2 regions of the Bacillus sp. JJ1566 genome follow, and region 2 is predicted to be linked to the other one. Evidence: riboswitches for the same ligand, from Rfam matches in the RefSeq annotation. Region 2 holds a riboswitch; the other holds the start of a gene.
The links. Region 2 has a riboswitch for S-adenosylmethionine ahead of V7112_RS09455 (iron-containing alcohol dehydrogenase family protein). Riboswitches for the same ligand answer to the same signal wherever they lie in the genome.
Positions count from the first base shown of each region.

Region 1: linked by a shared signal. The riboswitch ahead of V7112_RS16635 (cyclase family protein) and the one ahead of V7112_RS09455 (iron-containing alcohol dehydrogenase family protein) in region 2 are both predicted to bind S-adenosylmethionine.

Region 1 is NZ_JBALOP010000043.1:16,219-25,333, forward strand. It holds gene V7112_RS16605 (acetyl-CoA C-acetyltransferase) at 1-718, opposite strand, end outside; gene V7112_RS16610 (enoyl-CoA hydratase/isomerase family protein) at 730-1,506, opposite strand; gene V7112_RS16615 (3-hydroxyacyl-CoA dehydrogenase family protein) at 1,543-2,400, opposite strand; gene V7112_RS16620 (sigma-70 family RNA polymerase sigma factor) at 2,857-3,567, shown strand; gene clpP (ATP-dependent Clp endopeptidase proteolytic subunit ClpP) at 3,572-4,174, shown strand; gene V7112_RS16630 (5-methyltetrahydropteroyltriglutamate--homocysteine S-methyltransferase) at 4,228-5,334, opposite strand; gene V7112_RS16635 (cyclase family protein) at 5,413-6,165, opposite strand; SAM riboswitch class I at 6,255-6,355, opposite strand; gene V7112_RS16640 (DMT family transporter) at 6,435-7,313, opposite strand; gene V7112_RS16645 (sodium:solute symporter family protein) at 7,413-8,939, opposite strand; gene V7112_RS16650 (type I phosphomannose isomerase catalytic subunit) at 8,963-9,115, opposite strand, start outside.
Region 2 is NZ_JBALOP010000018.1:60,022-69,136, forward strand. It holds gene V7112_RS09450 (phosphoglycerate dehydrogenase) at 1-1,069, shown strand, start outside; SAM riboswitch class I at 1,208-1,327, shown strand; gene V7112_RS09455 (iron-containing alcohol dehydrogenase family protein) at 1,422-2,531, shown strand; gene V7112_RS09460 (MetQ/NlpA family ABC transporter substrate-binding protein) at 2,573-3,409, shown strand; gene V7112_RS09465 (methionine ABC transporter ATP-binding protein) at 3,521-4,561, shown strand; gene V7112_RS09470 (methionine ABC transporter permease) at 4,545-5,207, shown strand; gene V7112_RS09475 (carbonic anhydrase) at 5,289-5,807, opposite strand; gene V7112_RS09480 (DUF2294 domain-containing protein) at 5,821-6,186, opposite strand; gene V7112_RS09485 (DUF2309 domain-containing protein) at 6,225-8,840, opposite strand; gene V7112_RS09490 (NADH dehydrogenase subunit 5) at 8,821-9,115, opposite strand, start outside.

The DNA of each region.
Region 1 (9,115 bases), on a different contig from region 2:
CACCATTTTCTTTGAATCTAGCTGGTAATCGATTTAACACATCAATTGGGGTTTCTCGTGGATGTTCATCTAGCTCGATTACCTTCTCACTTTTTCGGTTTCTCACAGTTATAGGTAAAATTTCCTTTGCAAAAAAGCCATTTTCTTGTGCTGCTAATGCACGCTTGTGACTTTGTGAGGCAAACTTATCAATTTGATCTCTAGAAATCTCATACTTTTCCGCTAAATTTTCGGCAGTAATTGCCATTGAGCATTTACCATAAGGGTCATAAAGTGCTTCCCACAAGTAATCTTCCATAGGTGATTTTCCAAGAGGCAAGCCCCATCTAGCACCACGAATTACATGTGGAACCTGGCTCATATTTTCTGAACCGCCAGCAATGCTAACATTTGATTCTCCGAGTTTAATAGATTGTGCAGCGTTTACGATGGCTTGTAAGCCTGAACCACATAAACGATTGACTGTTAATCCAGGTACATGCTCAGGAACTCCTGATTTTAATCCAACATGTCTCGCCATATAAATAGCATCAGTGCTGGATTGTATGACATTACCAATCACGACCTGATCTACTTCTTCGGGCTCGACCTGCGAACGACGCATTGCTTCCTTTGTTGTATGTACGGCAAGATCAATCGCAGATACATCACGAAATGATCCTCCGAATTCTGTAAAAGCAGTCCTTGCGCCATCAATCACTACAATTTCTTTAGTCAATTTGATTCACCCTACCTTCCAACAAATTGTGGTTTTCTCTTTTCTACAAATGACCTCATTCCTTCAACACGATCCTTACTTGAAAATGCAACTCCGAAACAAGCAGTTTCTAGATCCAAGGCAGCTTGTAAATCAACCTCTGTCCCACGGTTAATCGATGTTTTTAACATTTTCATAGCGACACGTGGCTTTTGTGCAAGTTTTTCGGCCCAGGCAATCGCTTCATCTAATACTTGATCTGACTCTACCACCTTATTGACTAAGCCCACTTCAAGCGCTCTTTCAGCATCAATCATTTCGCCAAAATAGAGCAATTCCTTCGCTTTTGCTTGGCCTATTAAACGTGGTAGACGTTGTGTTCCGCCGCCTCCAGGGATAATCCCTAAATTGATTTCAGGTAATCCGAATTTTGTCGTTGGTGAGCCAATTCGAAAATCACACGCAAGTGCTAATTCACAGCCCCCACCTAATGCAAGCCCGTTTACCGCAGCAATCACTGGCTTCGAAATAGATTCAACTTTGTCATAAGCCAATCGAGAGATTCTCGACATTTCCATCATGTCAACTCCATCTAGATTGACCATCTCATTAATATCAGCACCTGCTGCAAATGCGCGATCCCCTTTTCCTGTAAGAATAATGGCGCGAACCTCTGGATCTTTCTCAAGTTCATCAAAAAGGTTAGATAACTCTTTATATACTTGAGTACTTAATGGGTTATATGGAGGTCGATTTAAATAGACGATTCCAATATGATGGTCATTAGAAATATATTGGATAGTATCCATGTTTCGTAACACAACCTTTCTGCTTTTCTATATTTTTTAATTGTCGTAGTCGTACCAGCCTGCCCCTGCCTTCTTTCCAACTCGACCAGCACGAACTAAATTACGTAATGTCAGTGGTGCGGCAAAACGTTGGTCCTTGAATTCTTCGTAAAAATAATCCATCACATGGAGTCCGATATCAACTCCCGCATAGTCTTGTAAAGTAAATGGTCCCATCGGATAGTTCAGTCCTAAAGTAACTGCCTTATCGATATCTTCTGGTGAAGCCACTCCTTCTTCCACCAATCGAATGGCTTCGATGAATTGAGGAATCATAATTCGATTGACAATAAATCCTGGAACATCTTTCTTTACTTCTATTGGCTCTTTCTTCATCCCAATTGCCAATCCCTTGAATGCGCTTACAGTTTCGTCGCTAGTTTTGTAACCTCTAATCACTTCTACTAATTTCATTACTTGGGGCGGATTGAAAAAGTGCATGCCTGCGACTTGTTCTGGTCTGTTTGTTGCACTTGCAAGCACTGTGATTGACATTGATGATGTATTAGATGCGATTAAGGCTTCAGGTTTTAAAATCTCATCCAACTGTTTAAAGATTTCTTTTTTTGCATCCAAATCTTCAATGATTGCTTCGATGACGGCATCACAATCTCTTACATCTGACATGCTAGTTGTTAATTTTATTCTAGTAAGAATCGCTGATTTATCATCCTCGGTTAATTTTCCTTTGCTTATTGATCGATCCATTAATTTTTCCATGCGTGCTTGCGCATTATCTAGAAATCTTTGGTCGACATCTACGAGCACGACATCAAATCCACATATTGCAGCTTGATGGGCAATTGCACCACCCATCGTTCCCGACCCAATAACACCAATTTGGTTAAATTCCATCGTATACCCTCCATTATGTCATTTTTTATATAAAAATCACAATTTTTACAATTTTCACACTAATTATAGTGTTTTTAGTGTGAAATTTTCACCTGAAATTTGAGGAATCGAAAGGCTCTCATTCCGTAAATTGGAGGAAAGGAAGGCTTGTATTGGTCTTAGAGACTGAGAGTAGATCATTCAGGGGCAATAAATTGTGGGTTTAGTCTTTAATCTTTTTAGTATTTCGTCTATTTATTTGTAAGTGATTTTAAAAACCTCATCTTACTTCGTTATTTTTGTACTTAAAACAAAATAATTCTTCATACAATGCTATTGATTAAATATCAAAACAAACTAATCGTTACTTGTTCAATACTTTTTCCATACATATAATAAAAATAAATATTTTACCCCGTATCTTTTCATACCATATATTCGTTTATTAAGTAGAGACGCGCTGAAGGAGTGATTGATTTGCATAGTAAGCTTTGTAATGGATTAGAGGATTTTAAAGAACAGCACGAACTTTTTAATGAAGAACATCTTCATGAACTCTATCCGATGCTTCGACGATATTGCCAGTTTATATCCCAAAACAGCTGGGATGGAGAAGATCTCGTGCAGGAATCTTTAATTAAGGCTTGGAAACATTATAAGCACCAGCCTACAATCTCTACAGCTTTATTGAATAAAATTGCACGAAATGAATGGATAGACACGGTTCGAAAACGAAGCAAAGAGTCTCTTGAAGCTATTCCTGATGATGGATATGATGAATTCGGACAAATTGAAGAGCGCTTTGAGGCTGTACAACTGCTTATAAATAAGTTGACACCAAAGCAAGCTGTGATATTTGTCTTAAAAGAAGGGTTTCAATTTCAAATATCTGAAATAGCTGAACTATTAAATACAAATGAGACTGCTGTTAAAGCCGCCATTTATCGTGCAAAACAGAGAATGGAGAAGAAAGAAAGAAACCCACTTATTGAGCAATATTGGTCAGAGGAAGATCGCGAGCAAATCCAAAAAGCACTTCATGAATCTTTTAACACTCAAGATCCATCTATATTAATCAGGACTATACCTTCTATCCACTCATTATCGAAAAATACAAATCCGACATGTTCTATGCAAAAATCACGTCTCTATAAGCTTCCTTCAAGCACTGTCTCTATGGCTGCATAATAAAATGCAAGCGAATAAGGAGGATAACAAAATGAATACAGTCCCATATGTTATCGAACAATCAAGTCGAGGGGAACGCTCATATGATATTTACTCGAGGTTATTAAAAGATCGGATTATCATGATCGGTGATGAAATAAATGATGCTGTTGCCAATAGTATAGTTGCTCAGCTATTATTTTTAGCTGCGGATGACCCTGATAAAGATATTTCTCTTTATATCAACAGTCCTGGTGGCTCAACATCTGCTGGTTTTGCCATTTTTGATACGATGCAATATATTAAACCGGATGTTAGGACCATTTGTACAGGAATGGCTGCATCCTTTGGTGCTATGCTTTTGCTTGCCGGAACAAAAGGAAAAAGACTCGCCCTCCCAAACAGTGAAATTATGATACATCAACCCTTAGGTGGGGCGCGGGGTCAAGCAACTGAAATCGAAATTTCTGCAAAACGAATCCTTAAGCTTCGAGAACATATCAATCAAATCATTTCAGAACGTACTGGCCAACCAGTTGAAAAGGTAGCAAAAGATTCCGATCGTGACTATTACATGAGTGCGGAAGAGGCAAAGGAATATGGGATTATTGATGAAATAATTAAATAGATCATTTCTATCAAAAAAAGCGAACACCCATCAAGTAGTGTTCGCTTTCCTTCTTATCCCCAAATTTCTTTTGAAATATCAACAATATACTTCAATTTCGCCCATTGCTCTTCTTCCGTTAAAATATTGCCATGATGAGTTGAAGCAAAGCCACATTGTGGACTGATACATAAGTTTTCAAGTGGTACAAATTGTGATGCTTCTTTTATGCGTGCGATAATGTTTTCTTTCGATTCTAATTCTCCACGCTTTGATGTAAATACACCAAGAACAACTCGAGGACCTTCATTTGGAACATACTCAAGTGGCGTAAAATCTCCTGAACGATCGTCATCATATTCTAGGAAAAACCCATTAACTTTTTCTTTCGCAAAAAGGGTAGGGGCAATTTTTGCATAGCTGCCTTCGAATGCCCAGTTAGAGCGATAGTTTCCACGGCAAAGATGTGTTGTGATGGTTAAATCCTCTGGTTTCCCTTCTAGCACTCCATTTGCAACCTTCAATGCTAATTCAATTAATTCCTCACGAGTAGAACCACTATCATTAAATGGGATTTCTGGTGCATTCAGACCTGCTATGTACACATCGTCTAGTTGTAGGTAACGACAGCCTGCTTCGTAAAATGCTGTTATGGCATCGCGATATGTTTGAATAATATCATTTGCATACTCCTCAAGGTCCGGATAGATATCCTTGTTGCGAATACCCGCATTAAATAGTTGGTTTGGACTTGGAATTGTTTGTTTCGCAACGGCACGGTCACCTACAATTTCTTTAAATTCAATGAAATCTTTAATATGTGGATGGTCTTGGTTAAATGAAATTTTCCCAATAACTCGCACATCATAGCGTTCTGTTTCCTCACCCTTGAATTTAAAGCCATGATCCGGAACGTAGCCCTCAACTCCATTTAAATGCTCTAAGAAATCTGTATGCCAAAATCTACGACGAAACTCACCATCTGTGACCGCTTGTAAGCCAACTTCGATTTGTTTATCAACAACCTTTTTAATTTCTTCTGTTTCAATTGAATGAAGTTCCTGTGCAGTAATTGCTCCTGCTTGAAAATCCTTTCTTGCTTGATGAATTCTCTCTGGACGTAATAAACTTCCTACATGGTCTGCACGAAATGGTGCTTTAACTATTGTTTTTGTTGTCATTTTATTGTATCTCCCGTCTATTATTATCTTACTTTCAAAATTTGTTTTTGGGACAAGGGACCTGTCTCCCTGTCCCACCTATGGCAAAATGGCAAATGAGCGTACTGGGAATCCGGATCCTTTTTCGGGTTTTGGACAGATATTAAAAATAACAGCTCCTTTTGCTGGTACCTTATCAAGGTTAGTTAATAATTCGACTTGAAATGTATCCTGCTCTAGAACGTAGTACTCTCCAATTAGTGACCCATTTTTTCGATAATCAATCGCTGCGTCTGTATCAAATGTTTCATGGCCAACAGCTTTAATCTTTCTTTCCTCAAATAAAAATTTTAAGGCCTCAATTCCCCAACCTGGAGCATGACTATTCCCATCAGAATCCTTATTTTCAAATGCTGCTTTGTTTGGCCAACGCTTGCTCCAGTCCGTTCTTAATGCCACAAATGTACCGGCTTCAATTTCACCATGTTCTTCTTCAAATTTTAGAATATCATCAACACTTAAAATGAAATCATGATTTTCTTCTGCTTCCTTTGACTTATCAATCACAGCAAGGGGTAGAACGAGTTCCTTTAACTCTAGTTCATCCAAATATCGTTGGTTAGGAACGAAATGGATTGGCGCATCAATATGGGTTCCGTACTGACCTGGGAATGTAAAGCTTTGTGCAAAAAAGCCGTCCTCATGGGTAAAAAGTGTCTTAAATTCAGCATCGTTAAACGCTGAAAAATGGGGAGAGTCTGGTCCAAATGTATGTGTAAGATCAACCCACTCTTTACTTTTCAGAATTTCAAATGCTTTTAATAATTCATTTTCTGTTCGTACCGTTGACATACAATCACCTCATTAACTTATTTGAAATGTAAAAAACCCTCTTCTTGAAAATAAGAAGAGGGTTGGATAGGCAAATGAAAAATCCGCTCTTCTTATCTTCTAGCATCATGCTACTGGAATTGGCACAGTACTTTAAAAGTCTGTTGCCGAGGTATCGTAGGGCCAGTCCCTCCACCTCTCTGGATAAGAAAATTTCGAAATATTAAATTATATATTAAACATTAGACCAAAAAAAATGTATTGTCAACAACAATGTTATAAATAAACTTCTATGATTTTAGTAATCTTTTCCAATTAATCTCACTAACAAAAGAAGATCCTAATATGAAGACTCCACCTACAATTTGTACAAAACCCATACTTTCATTCAAAATAATCGCAGCCATGATCACGGCGGAAATGGGATCGATATAGCTAAATACTGCGATGGTTTGCGCCTTTAATTTTTTCAACACTGAAAAATATAATAAGTACGCGACCCCTGTATGAATAATTCCCACAATAAATAGTAGAATGATTGATTGTAAACCTAAATCGGAGTAATTCATATTTTGCGATGCCAGGACATAAGGGAACAATACTATCGAAGCAGTTAAAAGCTGCATAATAGTTGTTTCAAAATCGGATAGACTTTTAATAAATTTATTCAGGAGAATCACACTTGTATAAAAAGCGGCAGCCAATAAACCATACATAATGCCAACAGAGTGGTTATAAGCTCCAACAGCCGCTTCGGCCCCAGGATTGACAACCAAAAGTAATCCTAAAAAGGCAAGAGTAATACCTATCCCCTTCATCCATGTCCATTTTTCCTTCAGTAAAAAAGGTGCCAAAATCATCACAAACACTGGTGCAAAATAATAGCTAAGAGTGGCGTTAGCAATGGTTGTATAGCGGAAAGATTCGAATAAAAAAATCCAGTTAAAGCCCAATGCTGCCCCTGATAAAAGCAGAAAGATAAGATTCTTCTTGAACGTTTTGAAAGAAAACTTCTTCTTTACTAGAAAACTAGCAACAATTAAAAACAAACTGCCAAATGCTCCTCTGAACAAAGCAATTTCACTAGAGGATAGATCAATATTCTTCACAAACAAACCAATGCTACCAAAAATCAACATCACAATAATAAAAATAATCTTTGCCTTCATTATCCTTCTCCTAGTGGGTCATGGGGACAATGTCCCTCCGTCCCATTTTAATGCAAAAAACAGAAGACCTCAATAACGAGGTCTTCTGTTTTCATCATATTAGATTGCTTTTTTTACATCATCAGTCTTTTTTTCGTCTTTGCCTGTGTCTAAGAATTGTAGTAACTCCTCAACTTCAGGTGATACAGTAACACCTCTACGCTTGTTGATATAGCCTCCACCAAAGAACACGATTGAAGTTACGATTAATGGGAAAGCCACCTTAACATCAGTAGGGATAATATCGGTTAATTGTGTGATTGCAAACCCAACTACACCCGCTACGATTGAATAAATTGCTACTGCTCCAGTGCTGTGTTTAAATTTAGAGAATAAACCGAAAATCAAAGGTACTGCCATTGGTCCAACTAATGCAGAGAACCATGTGATAACTAGTCCAAGAACGCCACCGAATTGTTCTTGTTTTAGACCAACAATAATTGTAATGATGGTAAACATAATTGTTAAACCACGTGCAATCCAAAGAGATCTTTTATCAACATTTTCTTTCATTTCTTTAAATTTCTTATTTAGAACTGGTAAGATATCACGTTGAACAACTGCTGTTAAAGCGTTGATATCTGATACTGTCATACCCATTGTACTTGCAAACATAGATGCTAAAACTAATCCAACTAAACCAGCTGGTAAGAATGTTGTAGTTAATAATGGATATAATTGTGAAGCTGGGTCACTTAAATCGCTAAAAACAAGTGGTGCTGCTACCATTGGTAAGAAAATTAATAATGGCCATACAAAGTAAAGGATAGCTGAAAGTCTTGCTGCTTTTCTTGAATTTTCGCCATCTGGTGTTGAGATAAATCTTGCTGCAAGGTTCCAGTTACCACCGTTGTAGTCAAAGAATTTAACGAATAAGAACAGGAATACCCATAGTGGAGTATAAGAACCATTAAATGGACTTGCATGACCTTCTGGTAGGTCTCCCCACATTGTGAATACCGAGCCTAACCCTCCAAGGTGGCTGAAAACACCCACAAAAATAACAATACCAGCGATTAATTGTACAATAAATTGAACAAAGTCAGTTATTAAATCAGCCCAAAGTCCGCCAATTGTAACATAAATTAAGGAAACTGCACCTGATAAAATGATACCTAACCAAATTGGAAGTCCAGTGAAACCACTTAATAAAATACCCATAGATGCCCATTTTGCACCGATATCAAGAAGCTTAATTAATACCCCAGTCCATGCTGTAACTTGCTGTGCTGGTAAACCAAAACGAATTGCCATGTATTCAGTTGGTGATTGAATTCCTAACTTTTGACGAAGTCTAGGCCATCTTGGTGCGATAAATTTTGCCCCGATGATTAACCCAATTCCGATTGTAACTGCCCACCAAAAGTAAATCGTAATCCCATATGAATAGGCAATAGCTGCATACGCTACGAACACTACACCACTATGGCCTGATACGTGGTGAGAAACCCCGGAAAGCCACCAAGGTACTTTTCCTCCTCCAACGAAGAAGTCATTCGAGCTTTTATTTGCTCTATAACTAAAAATACCGATTCCAATCATAACAGCGAAAAACGCTCCTAAAACAATCCAATCTAAAGTTGCCATAACTTAATTCATCTCCTACTCTTTTAATCTGTTATTCTAGGACCAAATAATCTTAACGCCTTTAAAGGTTCATTTCCTTCGTTTCGAAGTGTTAAACCGCTTACCTTTGCAGGAATAAAGTATTGATCACCGATGTTAAATAATTGATGATATCCATTTGAAGCAATTGAACCGCT
Region 2 (9,115 bases):
CGTTCGTAGTTTTAATATGCATGACCTTGACCTTGGTGAAAACTTAAAAGCAATTGCACGCGCAGGTGTAGGTGTTAATAACATTCCCATTCAAAAATGCACGGAGAAAGGGATTGTTGTTTTTAACACGCCAGGGGCTAATGCAAATGCTGTAAAAGAAATGGTTTTAACTGCTTTAATGGCTACATCCCGAAATCTTTTCGCTGGTATTTCTTGGACAAAAGCATTAGAAGACAAAGGCGATCAAATACCTGCACTTGTTGAAAAAGGTAAAAAGCAATTTGTCGGAAAAGAAATTAAAGGAAAAACTTTAGGTGTTATTGGTTTAGGTGCAATTGGTGCGCTTGTCGCAAATGATGCGCTTGATCTAGATATGGATGTTATTGGATTTGATCCATTCATCTCTGTTGATACAGCTTGGAATTTATCACGTAATGTACAGCGTGCAATGTCAATTGAACAGCTGTTTGCGGAGTCTGACTATATTACCGTACACGTTCCATTAACCAAAGATACAAAAGAAATGTTTAATAAAGAAGCATTCAGCATAATGAAGCCGGGTGTTCACATTATTAACTTCTCACGTGGAGAGCTTGTCAACGAAATTGATATCGCGGTTGCTCTCGAAGATGGTATTGTAGGAAAGTATATGACCGACTTCCCTAATGAAAATGTTTTAAAAATGAAAAATACCATTTGCACACCACATCTTGGTGCTTCAACAAATGAATCAGAGGAAAATTGCGCGATTATGGCAGCTCGCCAAACGAGAGAATTTTTGCAAACAGGAAATATCAAAAACTCAGTGAACTTTCCAAATGCAGCTCTTCCTTATACAGGAAAAACTCGAGTAACAGCATTCCATAAAAATGTGCCAAACATGGTTGGTCAAATCACGTCAGCTATCTCAAACTATGAACTAAATATCGCTGACATGGTAAACAGAAGCCGCGGTGAATATGCCTATACAATGATTGACATTGATAATGAAGTTAACGGTGAAATCGTTCCTAGTATACTAGAAAAAATCAAGCAAATTAACGGAATTATTTCTGCACGTGTGATTTAAGATAATAAGTTTAATTTAGAAACAGCGGGCAATCTTTTGCTCATTTATTTATAAATTTTAGACAATTGCAACAAAAAACATTGACTTACCTTTAAATCCAGTTTACTATCAAAATATTAAATAAATTTAATAAAAATTCTCTTATTGAGAGTGGCTGAGGGACTGGCCCTGTGAAGCCCGGCAACCATTCATGTTTAATTAAAAAACATGAACAGGTGCTAAATCCTGCAAAATACAATGTATTTTGAAAAATGAGAGAGGTGCTACTTTTTAAGTATATCTATGCCTCTCTTTATGAGAGGCATTTTCTATTTTTTGATCATTTATTTTTATGAAGGAAAGGATGAAAAATATGTCCATAGCGATTGTTAAAGGAGCACCCGGTCATTATAGAATTGGTGAAGGGATCCTTAAGGAATTAGAAATCCTTTTATCTGAGCTTAAAGTTCAAAAAATGCATATAGTATGCGGTACAAAGGCTTGGAATGCAGTTCGCCCATACTTACCGGAGAAAATAACAAACTCCCATAGTTCTAATTTTACTTTTGTAGAAGGCCACTGCACATTACAGAAGGTTGAAAGTATTTCAGATCAGCTATCAGCGGATTCAGCTGAGGCAGTCATTGGTATCGGAGGCGGAACAGCCCTAGACATCGCCAAGGCTTCTGCAATAAAAGCAGGTATAAAATCCATTTTAATTCCGAGTATTGCATCAACCTGTGCGGCATGGACTCCTCTTAGTGTGTTCTATGACCAAAATGGAGTTTTCACACACTACACCGAATTCCCTCTTGCCAATACCCTAGTACTTATTGAACCTGCTGTAATTGCAAAAGCTCCAGTAAAGTACTTACGAGCTGGAATTGGCGATACGCTAGCGAAGTTTTATGAAGCAGAGGCATTAACTTCTTCATTTTTCAAAAATCAAGAACTACCGGTTTGGCTTAAGGTTTCACAATTCTCAGCCTCTATTTGCAGAGATGTTCTGCTAAAGGATGCCACAGCAGCTATCCAATCTGCTTCTAAAGGAATTGTCTCTGATGAACTGGTTAGAGTAATTGAGGCAATTATTATGACTGGTGGTATGGTAGGCGGCTTTGGAGAAAAAGCAGGAAGAGTAGCCGGCGCCCATTCTGTTCATAATGGTCTCACCGAAGCAACCGAAGCCAGAAGCTTTCTACACGGTGAGCTTGTTGCATATGGAATACTGGTCCAATTAGCCCTAGAGAACAAGCTGCAAGAGATTTTAAGACTGTCAAACTATTATCAGGAGTGGGGACTTCCAGTAAGCTTAGCAGACTTAACGATCAATCTGGAGGATCAAACTCTTTTAGATAAAATCGTTAGAAAAGCAACTCTTCCTCAGGAATCGATCCATTTCATGGAGATAAGTATTTCAGAAGAAGCACTCTTATCTGCCATACGTGAAGTAGAAAATCTTTATTTCAATAAAGTCCATTAATCAAAGTTCAATCAAAATACACAACGAAAAGAGGAAAAGACATGAAAAAGTGGTTATTAGCTAGTTTATTGGTTTTAGTTATTTCGGTTCTTGCAGCATGCGGTGGAAGCAGTGAGTCTAGTGGTTCAAAAGACGAAAAAGCTGAAGGTTTATACAGTGACGAAAAGCTAGTTATTGGTGTTACAGCAGGTCCTCACGAACAAATTCTTGAAAAAGTAAAAGAGCTTGCAGAGAAAGAAGACCTAAATATCGAAATCAAAGTCTTCACCGACTATGTTATGCCAAATATTGCCTTAGATGAAAAAGAGCTCGACTTAAACATTTTCCAAACTGAGCCGTACTTTAATGCATTTAAAGAAGACCGTAAATTGGACCTTATAAAATCATTCGACACTGTAACATTCCCAATGGGAGTTTATTCATTAACGGTAAAGGATGTAAGTGAGCTTAAAGATGGAGCTAAAATCGGTTTACCTAGTGACCCAACAAACAGCGGACGTGCACTCCTTCTATTTGAAAAAGCAGGCTTGATCAAATTAGACCCAGATACTGGAATCAACTCGACTGTTAAGGATATTGAGGAAAATAAAAATAATTACGAGTTCATTGAACTTGACTCTGCACAGATTGCACGTCAGCTAGAAGAACTTGATGCAGCAGCGATTAATACGAACTTTGCGATTGAAGCAGGATTTACACCTTCCGAGGATGCCATTTTTATCGAACCTAAGGATTCTCCATATGTAAACCATGCTGCCGTTAGAACTGAAAACAAAGATGATGAAATTATTACGAAATTAGCGGATATTTATCGTAGTGAAGAAATAACAAAATTCATTGAAGAAGAATTCAAGGGTTCTATTATTCCTTCTTGGTAAGAAAAAATCTATTGGAGGACGTGGTAACCTTTTCGATACTGCGTCCTCCTTATACTACTATTAATACTTTTGAAAAAAGGATGTATACCAGCTTAGAAGGGAGTTTTACAAATGATTGAATTAGTGGGAATCTCAAAAACTTTTACAGCTAAACAAGGTTCAATTCACGCTTTAAAGGATGTTTCCATTTCAGTAAAAAAAGGCGAGATTTATGGTGTGATTGGTTATAGCGGTGCAGGAAAAAGTACCCTTATTCGATGTGTGAACCTTCTAGAAAAGCCTGATTCAGGCTCTGTAAACGTGAATAATGTAGATTTGACGAAGCTATCAAATGGAAAACTCCGTGAAGCCCGCGGACGAATCGGGATGATTTTCCAAGGCTTTAATCTTTTGAAGACAGCAACAGTCTATGAAAATATTGCACTTCCATTAAAGCTTACTGGTTTAAGCAAACAAGATGTCGAGGCGCGGGTTACAAAATATTTAAATATTGTCGGCCTCGAGGAGAAGCATCATGCCTATCCTTCTGAGCTTTCGGGTGGACAAAAGCAAAGAGTAGCGATTGCACGTGCACTAGCTCACGAGCCAGAGATTCTTTTAAGTGATGAAGCTACAAGTGCACTTGATCCAGATACAACAGAAGCGATTTTGGACTTATTATTGAAGATCAACAAAGAGCTTGGGATTACCATTTTACTTATTACTCATGAAATGAATGTCATCCAACGGATATGTGACCGGGTTGCTGTTATGGAAAATGGCGAGGTTATTGAAGAAGGAACAACGAGAGAGATTTTCACATCCCCTCAGCATTCTACAACAAAAAGATTTGTTAATAGCCTATTTTCACATAATATCCCAGATGAAATGCTCACTACCTTAAATGAAACAGGCCAAGTAGTCACCCTTTCCTTCTTTGGAGAATCTTCAGGTGAACCAGCTTTAGCCTTAGTCAGTAAGAAATTTGATGTCTTTCCAAACATCTTATCCGGAAGCATTACTCGATTAAAGGAAGAAAACTTTGGACAGCTTTTGATTCACTTAAAGGGTGACATCGTAGAGATTGAAAAAGCCCTAAGTTTCTTGGAGCAACATCATGTACATGTGGAAGGAGTGAGCGCAAGTGAAAACAAGAATAGAAGAATTTCTTGAGCTTTGGGGCAGTGACCTTTGGGAAGCTACTATCCAAACGTTCCAAATGGTTGGAATTGCATTGGGGATTTCCGTTTTAATTGGTCTTCCACTTGGAATATTGCTTGTTTTAACAAGACCAGAAAAGGCCTTAGCTAATAAGTATGTATATCAAATTTTAAATATTGTTATTAACATTATTCGGTCCATCCCTTTCATCATCTTATTGTTCTTCATCCTCCCTTTTACAAAGCTGATTGTTGGGACATCTATTGGTGTTAAAGGGGTAATTGTCCCATTAGTTGTGTATACCGCTCCATATATTGCAAGATTAATGGAAACAGCTCTATTAGAAGTAGACCGTGGAGTATTGGAAGCCTATGAGGCAATGGGAATAAAAACACGACATATTATATGGCATGTGCTTGTCAGAGAATCCCGTTCATCCATTATTCTTGGCTTGACTATTGCAACCATTGGTCTAATTGGTGCATCAGCAATGGCCGGGTTAGTTGGCGGAGGTGGACTTGGGGACCTTGCTTATCGCTATGGTCACCTTCGTTATGAAGTGGATGTCATGTATATTACCGTCATATTACTTATTATCTTAGTCCAAGGACTCCAATCTGCCGGCAACCGTTTGGCAGCGCGTTTGAAGAAGGATTAACTTTCATAAAGGATACTACTAAAAGAAGCAAGGATTACCTTGCTTCTTTTGTTGCCTTTGCAGGTTTGGACTTTTCTAATTTCATCCAATTACCTGTCTCTTTCCTGGTTTCGCAGGCTCTTCTGACACTTCTTCGGTTTCTATATTAATAAATAATCCACGAACAACTACTTCGGATGGCATTAGTGGATGATTACGAATAGTATCGGCATTTTTTTGCACATAATCGATTGCTGTTTTGTTTCCTTCGAGCCACTCTCGTAAACTCATATCGAGAAACTCCGGCCTGCAATTCTTAAAAAGATACTCAAGTGTTTCGAGTTTATCCTGAGGGACAGAGGGACAGGTACATCGTCCTAGCTGGGAAGATGTACCTGTCCCCTTGTCCCCAACAACAAAGATATCTTCAATGTTTTCCTGAAAAACGGTAATGATGATATCCCTCAAGATATCGCCGAAGGGTTGTAAAATTTCCCGTCCGTAACTATTCAAGATGATTATGTCCTCTGGGTTGATACCATTCACATATTTGGTTAAATCTTCTGGTTTGTATTCTGCGTCAGTTACAAACAAAACTTTCCTTCTTACGTCTGAATACATTGCACTCACCCCGTTAATTTAATTGGCTTTCTAAGTCAGCTGAAAGTTTAAAAACAATGACTCGTTCTCCAGTATTTGTACTAATATCCGTGTAAAAACTTACTACTTCCTGGCCGGTAATTGTATAAATGATATTTTTTAAATCATCTACACCTGATTCTACCAAGCTATTTCGGTTTTGCTTAACAGCTAGAAGCCCTCGATTATCCTCACAGAGCGAATACTCAGCGGGGGTTAAAATACCACGCAAAACAACTATAATCATATCTCGTAAAATATCTGATTTAACCGACACAGAGCCACGCCCAAGATAGCTTTTTTCCCAATGTGTTAATTCTTTGCTAATTTCAGCTTCGATTGCTCCTTTTGACTTCTCCATTGTAATTTTTTCCTTCTTTCATCGTAAAGTTTAGGTGATTAAGACCAACTCTCCCAGTGACCTTCCGGATCAATAGATGCAAGACGAATCCATCCGTTTTGAACCTTTTGGCGAAATATTGGATTATGCCCAAGCAGCCTTTCTAGATATTCCTTTGGGGCTTGGATGACAACTAATAATCTTAATGGTTTATGATAGAACTCGTCATCTGACTTCATCACTGACTGCCAGGGAAGACCCGTTAATAAATCACTAGCGTTGCCCTGCATGACTCCAATTCCAGATGTGACAGTTTGGGTCGCTTTATTGCCGCTACCATAATAATGGGGGGCAACAGTAGACGCATAGTATTGCAAGTTGATCCACTGACTAACGGTTGCAGGACCCGTAATAATGTTTGCAAGCAACTCACCATTTTTATCTTTTTTCCAACAATAGTTATGAAGAAAAACTTCCCCATTTAAATTACATTCTTTCGTAAGCTCTCGTTCTCCGATGATAAATGCGGCATTACGTGCAAGTCCCCACTCAGGGCGCACCTCACTCCAATCTTCTGCAAAACCCTTTGCCTCTGCACTTGGATTTTTACACGTTGAATGAATATTTGGCAATTGCTTCATCCGGTCCCTATTTGCCTCATGACTCACTCTTGGAAGTACACTTTTCACAAGTTCAAATGATTCCTTCGCTGCATCTGAAAGTTCTGGAACATACACCCAGTTTAGCTCATCAAGTGATGTGATATGCTCACTGGCTACAAACACGGTTTCATTCGGAATCACAATCCCCTTTGTCGCAAGACTACTTCTTACAGTTGAAAGATTACATAAAGCCACAAGCACCCTTGCATTAAATTCACCTGATGCTCCCCCACATGCCCCGCAGTCCAGTGATGAAGCGTATGGATTGTTCATACTGCGACTTCCATGGCCACAAATCACCACTAATGGAGCAAAATTATCGGTAAGCCCCATCATTCTTAAAGACTGTTCAACATAGTACACTTTCTCTTCTTCTGAAAATCCAATCGGCAGTTCTGATTCGGCATGGTGTCCATGGTCTAGTGATAGTTTAGCAGAAGGATTTCGCAACCACTTTTTACGAAGCTTTCGAATAGCTGAATTGGTATTGTGTGGAATAAAACTTCGAACCACCGTTTGCAAACCAAGCCACGGGCCGCTAATTTCAGGCAATACAAGACTAGAAAACATATTATGTTTCATCGTCTGAAATGCGGACCCAAGAGAATGGGCTGCTCGCACACGTTGTTCATATTGTTTTAATTCCAATTCTGGTAAAGATTCAATTACTCTAAGTTGTGGTTTGTTCATAACTGGCAAGGATTTATGACTATGGGTGCTGCAAAGACTTTTCGTTTCAATCGGTAATCCATAAAATCCGGCTGTGCCAAATGTCTCAAAGGGACCTTGTTCCTCAAGTTTTCGGCGAAAAGGCTCAGAGCGCACATCTATACAAAAGACGAATTGGGCTAGTATCGGGTTTTCACTTTTTTCAGATTGACTCGAGTTTTCTGCCACCATCTTCTCTAATTGCTGCTCGTAGGTTTTTTCCCACGCTTCCATCCAAAGGCGCTGTCGAGTCATCTTATCGAAGTTAAACCCTAGTGTGATTCGTGCTTTCAGTTCTGATAAAGGCAGTCTGCTCCATTCATCTATTGATAGATTACTATACCGAACACAAGCTGTTATCAGGGATTCTAACCGGATGTAATTCTCATTATTCTGCTCTTTTAATGGCAAATAGGGTTGAATTAAAGCCCACTCCATAGAAACTCGAACTGCTAAATAGTCCATTAGTAGGTTCATATCCGTAGTTGATTGCTGCGAACGCCAAAGCATCATTCCCGCCCAGCCCGGCATGGCAAGTAGATGAGCTTCTAGATACTCTTGAATGTCTGAATAAGGTATTTTAAATCTGTTCAATACTTCCTTTAATGCAATTTCTGCATCAATAGGCAAATTATCCAACTGCTTGCGAATCTTACTATTAAGTGCCGGATCCATTTTAACAAGTTTTCGCCATGCTTGATAAAAGCCTCCTTCCCGACTCGGCATAGACCAAGCATCCTTTGACTCGTCTAAAAATAATTTACACCACTTAATCATTTGATGGTTAAGCTCTATAACTACCTTATCGTCACCTAGCTTTTCCAAGCGCTGACTATAGGTCTGGACATACTGTTTTTTTCTAATTTGGAATTTGAATTGACCACTCTTTTTTACAAGTCTCTTGATTTCAGAACCCGCCAATTTAGCGGAAGATGCCTCATTTAAGAGAATAGCTCTGCAGTATTGCTCTGCATCGTCTCGTGCCAGTTCTAATGACTGTGTATCAAGCCACTTATGAAGCCCTGCTTCTAAAAAATCCAGGCTTATCTCTCCTTGATTACGAGCAGTCTGAAACATAGAATCACTTGGATACATATTTACATCACAAACATTGTTTAGACGGCGAGCAACTTGCTCAAATGATTGTTGTTCTAAGCCTGCCCAAGGACTACGAGCGGCAAACGTATGAATAGGGCCAAGCGGCACAATTACTTTACTTGCCGCTCCCACTAACTCACTCATGTCAAGATGAAAGGCATCAAGTTCCTTTTCCATGTAAAGATGTTTAGCTAATGTGGTACTCATCATACATTCCCCCCTTGAAATGTAGTTTTGTTAAATATTTTGGATGGCTATCAATCGAGTCATGCCGAGGTTCACTCCATTTTACAAGCCAAAGATAGATAAATGCATATAGATTTGATGACCGGTGATGGGCTGACCATGCCCCTAGCACACTTCCCGCTAACAAGACCACAAGAAGTATAACAGCAGCAAGTATTGGTGGTTGTCCCTCGGTTTGAAACACATCATCTATCAGATTAATAAAAACAGAGTGGATAAGGACAAATACGACTCCC